Regions from separate parts of the Nonomuraea africana genome, predicted to be linked through region 1. Evidence: riboswitches for the same ligand, from Rfam matches in the RefSeq annotation. Region 1 holds a riboswitch; the other holds the start of a gene.
The links. Region 1 has a riboswitch for thiamine pyrophosphate ahead of H4W81_RS36180 (purine-cytosine permease family protein). Riboswitches for the same ligand answer to the same signal wherever they lie in the genome.
Positions count from the first base shown of each region.

Region 2: another riboswitch for thiamine pyrophosphate. It lies ahead of thiC (phosphomethylpyrimidine synthase ThiC); the one in region 1 lies ahead of H4W81_RS36180 (purine-cytosine permease family protein).

Region 1 is NZ_JADBEF010000001.1:7,593,410-7,597,845, forward strand. Features, by position in the region: gene H4W81_RS36175 (methylated-DNA--[protein]-cysteine S-methyltransferase) at 1-282, shown strand, start outside; gene H4W81_RS36180 (purine-cytosine permease family protein) at 279-1,625, opposite strand; TPP riboswitch at 1,615-1,725, opposite strand; gene H4W81_RS36185 (hypothetical protein) at 2,256-2,651, opposite strand; gene H4W81_RS36190 (STAS domain-containing protein) at 2,978-3,325, shown strand; gene H4W81_RS36195 (glycosyltransferase family 2 protein) at 3,322-4,038, shown strand; gene mptB (polyprenol phosphomannose-dependent alpha 1,6 mannosyltransferase MptB) at 4,084-4,436, shown strand, end outside.
Region 2 is NZ_JADBEF010000001.1:3,326,300-3,330,735, reverse strand. Features, by position in the region: gene H4W81_RS15780 (phosphoribosylanthranilate isomerase) at 1-294, shown strand, start outside; gene thiC (phosphomethylpyrimidine synthase ThiC) at 310-1,992, opposite strand; TPP riboswitch at 1,985-2,098, opposite strand; gene clsA (cardiolipin synthase ClsA) at 2,226-2,810, shown strand; gene H4W81_RS15765 (sugar phosphate nucleotidyltransferase) at 2,815-4,436, shown strand, end outside.

The DNA of each region.
Region 1 (4,436 bases):
TCCCGGCGCCTGCGCGCCTTCACCACCCCCGTCGACCTGCAGCTGGCCACGCCGTTCGCGCGCACGTTGCTGCAGATGACCATGGCTGTGCCGTACGGCACCAGCACCACCACCGCCGACCTCGGGGCGCGCATCGGACGGCCACAGGCGCTGCGCGCGGTGGGCAACGCGCTGAACGCGAACCCGGTGTGCGTGATCGTGCCATGCCACCGGGTCCGCGACCGCGAGAGCTATCCGGGCGGGGCGACCGCCCTTGAGCGCCTGCTGAGGATCGAGGGTTAGCGCCTGCTTCGCCGTACGAGGCCGATGGCCAGGGTGATCAGGCCCGCCACCAGGAACGCGCCCACGGCCGCGCTCATCCACGGCTGCCTGGTGAAGCCCAGCGCCGTGCGCGCGCCGTCCCAGATCGCCGCCCACCAGCTGATCGTCGAGGGCGCGGCCAGCAGCCACCAGGTGACGAAGCCCAGCGCCCACGGCGCGACCATCGGCCAGCGCGAGGGGGCGTTCTCGCTGGTGTTCCAGGTCTTGCCGCGGCCGAGCAGGAAGTAGTCGACCACGAGAACGCCCAGCATCGGCACGAAGACGGCGCCGATGATGCTGAGGAAGGCGCTGTAGGAGTTGACGTCGACGAGCAGCGCCACGCCGATGGTCAGCACGCCGATCGCGACCGAGAAGAGGCGCCGGTCCACCCGGGGCATGAGGTTCTGCAGGGACATGGCGGTGGAGTAGACGTTCGCGAAGGACTGGTCGGTCTCGCGCAGCACCAGGATCCCGAAGAAGAGCGCGCCCAGCGGAGCGGCCACGAACGGTCCGAACACCGTGGTCGGGTCGTTGAGCACGGCGTCGTGCCCGGCGATCGCCACCGCGTACACACCGATGGCCAGGCAGGCGACCTGCGCGATCGTGTAACCGCCGACGACGCCGGTGAAGGCGGCGCGGCTGCTGCGCGAGTGCCTGGCGTAGTCGGCGGCCACCGGTACCCACGACACCGACAGCGCGATCACGAAGTCGACGGCGGGGGCGAAGGCGTCCCACGTGCCGCCGGTCTGCGCGGGGGCCTCCCGCAGGAAGACGACGGCGAACCAGACGGTCGAGATGATCACGCCGATCGTGACGACGCGCCTGATCAGCCTGATCGCGCCGAGCGGGTAGATCGTCAGACCGGTGGTGATCGCCCCGGCGAGGAGCACCCAGACCGCGTACGGCACGGCGTCGCCGAAGATGGCCTGCGCGCCCATCGAGATGACCCACAGCTCGAAGGCGCCCCACCCGAGCATCTGAATGATGTTGAGCACGGTCGGGACATACGAGAGCCTGGCCCCGAACAGCCCTCTGAGCAGCACCATCGCGGGCTGGCCGGTCTGCGCGCCGGGGATGGCGGCCAGGCCCACCATGGCGGTGCCGACGAGGCTGCCGACGACGGTCGCGGTGACCGCGGCGGTCATGGACAGCGGGTTGTCGTCGAGGAGCGGGTTGATGAGGAACAGCGCGAAGGAGAAACCGAGAAGGCTGACGCCGAGATTGGCCCAGAAGGCGCCCTGGTCGAGGACACCGAGCGTCTTGGGCGCAGCCTCGTCGAGGGTCAGGGGGACTTCTGCACGCTTGGGGTCGATGACATGCGTCATCACACGCTCCCTACGCCGGCATTACCCGGACAGGTTCATGCGGTCGGCAACGGCAGTTGCCCTCTCAGCCCGGTTGCCCCGAGCTCCCGCGGTTTGGACTTGTGAGTGCGGCCGGGGTCTGCCCAGCTCGCGCCCCAATAATGCACTATTCGTCCGTCTTCAACCACCCCACGGCTCTTCACGCTATGTCTCGCACTGGCGTCGGCGGACGTCCACCGACGTACAGCTACGTGCGCGGCGGTAGCTGTACTTTCCAGCCTTACGATCCGCGACTGCATCGCCCTACTGGAGAGCGAGGCCGCGTGATGGCCAAAAGACGCGCGCGAACACGCGCCAACGGCGAAGGGACCATCTCCAGGACGAGGCGCGGCGTGGACCTGCGGCCACGAAGACTCCCACGTTGGAGGCACGAGCCGTCTACTGGCTCAAGGAGGTTGTCATAGGGCCCAACCATGCGCTGCTGACCGTGGTGACCTACGAGACATATCCGCGGCGGCGTACATCGAACAACAGCGCCGACCGATCTGACGGCGCCATCCCCTGACGGGGACCGCATTCAAGGCAGAGGCCTGCTGTGGACCTTCGGTAAGGACGCCTCCCATTTCACAACCCCATGCATGGTGACCCTCCTCAGGCCGACTCGGGAAGCGCCTGGATGGGTCCGAACGAGTCGGAGAAGGCGCGGAAGGTCGGGCATGGCCAGCGCCACATGCAGCTGCGACATCTCAGGATCGGATGGGTGGGATCACTGGTGATGCCGCCGGCGTCGCGCGGCTGGTGCAGGTCAAGGAGGCGCAGGCCGAGCTCCGTGAACGCGAGCAGGTCGTCGCGGGCGTCGGTGAGGAAGTCGAGGTCCTCGGTCGACAGCCGCGTGCGGACGGGAACGAACCCGTCGTGGTTGACCAGCCCCCGAAGGCGCGCGGTCTCCTCGCGCCATGAAGCGGCCTTCTCCGTGCGGACCAGCATGGCCTCCAGGTGTTCACGTAGTCGCTGGCGGATGGGGTCCTCGTAATGGTCATCGTTCATCGACTGCTCCCGCGGCGGCCCGGGGCACGCAGGCCGGAGACGAGTCGTGAGCGAGTGGGTTGCATGGCGTCCTCTCCCTGAGATGCAGGCGCCGGGGCAGGGGTGCGGAGGACCTCCAAGCCGGGTATCCCTGCCGGTCAGGAATGCTGACGCGACAGGCATGGAAGCCGTTATCACCTCACCCCTCTCCGGTCCTTGCCGGTTTCACACTGTCAAGCTTCGCGTACTCTGCGTTTTCATGGGGCCGAAACGGGGGACAAAAACCAGACCGCCCCCTATCGGCGTGAGAACGTGACCCGGAGCCCCGACGCCGCTAGCCTGCCCATGTGGAGCTCAAGGTCTCGACTCGATCACATGCCGGCCATGCCCTCGTGGAGATCGCCGGTGAAATCGACCTCTATACGGCGCCCCGCCTGCAGTCGGAGTTCACTCGACTGCTGCAGGACGGGCCCAGCCGTGTGGTCATAGACATGTCCGGGGTGGATTTCTGCGATTCCACCGGCATGAACGTGCTGCTCTCGGCGCTCAAGCGGGTCAGGGAGCGCGGCGGGCAGCTCGAGGTGGCCGCGCCGCGGCCCGCAGTCAGGAAGATCCTGCAGGTCACCGGCCTCGACTCGGTGTTCACCGTGCACGAGGAAGTGCCTGAGGAGCTGCTGATCTCCGAGGGCTCGTGACCGACACCGCGGTCATCGTCCCCGCCAAGGACGAGGCCGAACGCATCGGCGCGACCGTCGCGGCGGCACTCGAGCTGCCGGGCGTCGATCTCGTCGTGGTCGTCGACGACGGCTCGGCCGACCAGACAGGCAGGATCGCGCGCGCCGCCGGCGCCAGGGTGGTCCGCCACAGCCGCAACCGCGGCAAGGCAACCGCCATGGAGAGCGGCGCGGAGGCGGTGCGGCTGCTCGACGGTCCCGTGCCCAGACACCTGCTCTTCCTCGACGCCGATCTCGGTGAGACCGCCCGCGCCGCCTCCGCACTGGTGGAGCCGGTACGGGCGGGCGAGGCGGACATGACCATCGCGGTCTTCGCCACCAGGGTGAAGCTGGGCGGCCACGGCCTCGTGGTCCGACTCTCCCGCGACGGCATCAAGCGCGCCTGCGGCTTCTCCGCCACGCAGCCGCTCAACGGCCAGCGCTGCCTGACCAGGGAGGCCTTCGAGGCGGCCCAACCGCTGGCGCACGGCTTCGGCGTGGAGACCGGGTTGACCATCGACCTGGTGCGCAAGGGCTTCAGGGTGGTCGAGGTCGAGGTGGAGATGGCCCACCGGGCGACGGGCAACGACTGGCACGCGCAACTGCACCGCGCCAGGCAGCTTCGCGACGTGGCGCGGGCCCTGGCCGTGCGCGAACCGGTGATCCGCGACAACCTCGCCAAACTCCGGCCGTAACCGGCTCGGGTGCGGGCTGTCCTCGGGGTGTGCTGGAATCTCCGGGTGACATCGCAGACGGGGACCGAGGCGGGGCCGGGGCTGGTCGCGCGCGCCGCGCCCGTGCTCGTCGCCGGGTCCGTGCTGCTGACGATCATCATCGGGCTGCTGGGGCCCTCGGCCATGGTGCCGGGGCTCGGCGGGCCGGGCTGGCTGCCGCCGTACTCCCTGGACGCGCGGCCCGCGCCGCACCTCGTCGTCGCGCTGGGGGCGCTCGCCGTCGCCCTGGGCGGACTGGGACTCCTCTGCGGCCTGTGGCGCCCGCACAGTTCTCAGGGCGGAGCGCGCGCCCTGGTGCTGGGCGGCTGTGCGGCCGCCGCCGTGCTGGCCTTCCTGCCGCCCTCGGGGTCGGCCGACCA
Region 2 (4,436 bases), 4.3 Mb from region 1:
CTCGTCCGCGCGGTGGCGGCCGACGCCGATCTGCGCACCGGAGCCTTCGACGAGGACCTGCTGATCGTCGACGCGCCCAGGGCGGGCGCGGGGGAGCCATGGGACTGGGCGGCCGTGCGGGGCCGGCCGTCGGGGCGCTGGCTGCTGGCCGGCGGCCTCGACCCCGCCAACGTACGGCAGGCGGTCGAGGCCGCCCAGCCGTGGGGCGTCGACGTGTCGAGCGGCGTGGAGGTGGCCAGGGGCGTCAAGGATTCGGCCCTCATCCGCTCCTTCCTCAGGGCGGTCCGCTCCTAGGCCTTGGCCCGCCGGTCAGTCCCGCTCGGTCAGCGGCACGTAGACGGCGCCGCCCCCGCGCACGAACTCCTCCGACTTGGCGCGCATCCCCTCCGCCGCCCGCAGGTCGTGCGAGATTCGCATCGAGCAGAACTTCGGCCCGCACATGCTGCAGAAGTGCGCCGTCTTCGCGGGTGTGGCCGGCAGCGTCTCGTCGTGGAAGGAACGGGCGGTGTCGGGGTCGAGGGACAGCTCGAACTGGTCCTCCCACCGGAACTCGAAGCGCGCGTCCGAGAGCGCGTCGTCCCACTCCTGGGCCCGGGGGTGACCCTTGGCCAGATCGGCGGCGTGCGCCGCGATCTTGTAGGTGATGACGCCGGTCTTGACGTCCTCCCTGTTCGGCAGCCCCAGGTGCTCCTTGGGGGTGACGTAGCAGAGCATGGCGGTGCCGTACCAGCCGATCATGGCCGCGCCGATGCCCGAGGTGATGTGGTCGTAGGCCGGCGCGATGTCGGTGACCAGCGGCCCGAGGGTGTAGAACGGGGCGTCGTCGCAGAGCTCGCGCTGCAGGTCGACGTTCTCCTTGATCTTGTGCATGGGTACGTGTCCAGGGCCCTCGACCATGACCTGGACGTCGTGGGCCCTGGCGATCGCCGTGAGCTCGCCCAGCGTGCGCAGCTCGGCGAACTGGGCCTCGTCGTTGGCGTCGGCGATCGAGCCGGGCCGCAGGCCGTCGCCGAGGGAGAAGGCGACGTCGTAGGAGGCGAGGATCTCGCACATCTCCTCGAAGTTCTCGTACAGGAAGTTCTCGCGGTGGTGGGCCAGGCACCACGCCGCCATGATCGAGCCGCCGCGCGAGACGATGCCGGTCTTGCGGCCGACGGTGAGGGGGACGTAGGACAGGCGCACGCCCGCGTGGACGGTCACGTAGTCGACGCCCTGCTCGCACTGCTCGATCAGGGTGTCGCGGTAGACCTCCCACGACAGGTCGGGCGCGACCCCGCCGACCTTCTCCAGCGCCTGGTAGAGGGGGACGGTGCCGATGGGCACCGGGGAGTTGCGGATGATCCACTCGCGGGTGGTGTGGATGTCGCGGCCGGTCGACAGGTCCATGACGGTGTCGGCGCCCCAGCGGATGGCCCAGGTCATCTTCTCCACCTCCTCCTCGATGGAGGAGGTGACGGCCGAGTTGCCGATGTTCGCGTTGATCTTGACGAGGAAGTTGCGGCCGATGATCATCGGCTCGCTCTCGGGATGGTTGACGTTGGCGGGGATGATCGCCCTGCCCGCGGCCACCTCGGCGCGGACGAACTCGGGCTCGACGCCCTCCCTGACGGCGACGAACTCCATCTCCTTCGTCACGACGCCCCTGCGGGCGTAGGCGAGCTGGGTGACGGGGCCGCCGGCCGCCCTGAGCGGCTGCCGCCGCCCGCCCTCGCCGGGCCCGCTCTGGGCGCGCTTCCACGACGCCTGGTCGCGGTAGCCGTCGTCGAGCGGCCTGACCGGGCGGCCGCCGTACCTGACGACGTCCCCGCGGTCGAGGATCCACTGCTCCCGCACCGGGCTCAGCCCGCGGGTGACATCGGTCTCCACGGCGGGGTCGGTGTAGGGGCCCGAGGTGTCGTAGACGGTGAACGTGGTGCCGTCACTCAGGCCGATCTCACGCATCGGGACTCTGAGTCCGCCCTGGTAGATCTTGGAAAAGCGTGCGCCACTCATCGCGCAAACTCCCTTCGCCGGCATTACCCGGAGCAGGTTCTGGCGGTCGGCGGCTGATCAGCCGTCCTCTCAGCCCGGTCCGCACCGGGCTCCCGCGTTGGTCGGCGCCACCGTAACCCGATCACCCGGGTGTCGCGCAACCCCTGAGGTCCGTGAGAGCTTCCGCGGCGGCCCCGAAACCGCGGGCGGACGACTCAGCGTGCGCAGGTGGGCGACGCAGTAGGGTCGGCAGCGTGAGTGAAACTTCCGCCGAGGACCGGATCTGGACGGTTCCGAACCTGCTGAGCTTCCTGCGCCTGCTTGGCGTCCCTGTGTTCCTCTGGCTGGTTCTGGGGCCCAAGGCGGACGGCTGGGCGATCGCACTGCTCATGGTCGCGGGGTTCACCGACTGGCTCGACGGCAAGATCGCCCGTGCCTGGAACCAGACCAGCAGGCTCGGCCGCCTCATCGACCCGGCGGCCGACAAGCTCTACGTCTTCGCCACCCTCCTCGGCCTCCTGCTGCGCGAGGTGATCCCGTGGTGGCTGGTCGCGATCATCCTGGCCCGCGAAATCTTCGTCGGATGTTTCTTTCCCGTGCTCCGGAAGTACGGTTACAAGGCACTGCCCGTGCATTTCCTGGGCAAGGCCGCCATGGCCAATCTGATGTACGCCTTCCCCCTCCTCTTTCTGGCTTCGCACACCGGCGCTTGGTATGCCGATATTGCGAAGGTTGTCGGATGGGCATTCACCATCTGGGGAACGGGCCTGTACTGGTGGGCAGGAGTGCTGTATGTGGTACAGGTGCGCCAACTCGTAACCGCTGCGAAGAAGGAGTGATCGAGTGAAGGCGGTCGTCATGGCAGGCGGCGAGGGTACTCGGCTGCGGCCGATGACCGCGAACCAGCCCAAACCCCTGCTCCCCGTGGTCAACCGCCCGATCATGGAACACGTCCTCCGCCTGCTGAAACGCCACGGCCTGACAGAGACCGTGGTCACCGTGCAGTTCCTGGCCGCGCTCGTGCGCAGCTACTTCGGCGACGGCGACGAGCTGGGCATGCGCCTGCACTACGCCACGGAAGACCTGCCCCTCGGCACCGCGGGCAGCGTCAAGAACGCGGCCGACAAACTCCGCGATGATCGTTTCCTTGTCATTTCCGGTGACGCCCTGACCGATATCGACTTATCGGACATGATCAGATTTCATCGCGAGAATTCGGCACTCGTCACGATCGGGTTGACCCGCGTCCCCAACCCCCTCGAGTTCGGCATCATCATCGTGGACGACCGGGGGAGGGTGCAGCGCTTCCTGGAGAAGCCCACCTGGGGGCAGGTCTTCTCCGACACCGTCAACACCGGCATCTACGTGATGGAGCCGGAGGTCCTCGACGAGGTCGCGGCGGGCGAGGCCGTCGACTGGTCCTCCGACGTCTTTCCCCGCCTGCTGGAGCGCGGCGCTCCCATCTTCGGCTACGTCTCCGACTGCTACTGGGAGGACGTCGGCACCCACGAGAGCTACATGAAGGCCCAGGCCGACGCCCTGTCGGGACGCGTCACGCTCGACATCGGCGGCTTCGAGATGTCGCCGGGCGTCTGGGTCGGCGAGGGCGCGGAGGTCGACCCCGACGCCGTGCTCAAGGGCCCGCTCCTCCTGGGCGACTACGTCAAGATCGAGGCGGGCGCCGAGTTGCGTGAGTACACCGTGCTCGGCAGCAACGCGGTCGTGCGCGGCGGCGCCTTCCTGCACCGCGCCGTCGTCCACGACAACGTCTACATCGGCCCGGGGGTGAACCTGCGCGGCTGCGTCATCGGCAAGAACACCGACCTGATGACCGGCGCCAGGATCGAGGAGAACGCCGTCGTCGGCGACGAGTGCGTCATCGAGGCCGAGGCGTACGTCTCCAGCGGCGTCAAGGTCTACCCCTTCAAGACCGTCGAGGCGGGCGCGGTCGTCAACACCAGCGTCATCTGGGAGTCGCGCGGCCAGCGCAGCCTGTTCGGCCAGCGCGGCATCAGCGGCCTGGTCAACGTCGAGATCACCCCCGAGCTGTGCGTACGGCTGGCCAGCGCCTACGCCACCACCCTGAAGAAGGGCGACAGGGTCATCACCTCGCGCGACTCCTCCCGCGCGGCCAGAGCGCTCAAGCGCGCCGTCATCAGCGCGCTGACCGCGGGCGCCATCGACGTGCTCGACCTGGAGGCCATGCCGCTGCCCGTCGCCCGCTTCCACACCTCCCGCAGGCCCGCCAGCGGCGGCATCGCCCTTCGCACCACCTCCGGCGACCCGCAGAGCGTCGACATCGTCTTCATGGACTCCAGGGGCGCCGACCTGTCGCCCGCCAGCCAGCGCAAGCTGGAGCGCGTCTTCTCCCGCCAGGAGTTCCGCAGGGCCTTCCCCGGCGAGATCGGCGAGCTGAGCTTCCCGGCCAGGGCCGTGGAGGACTACGCCCAGGAACTCCTGAGATA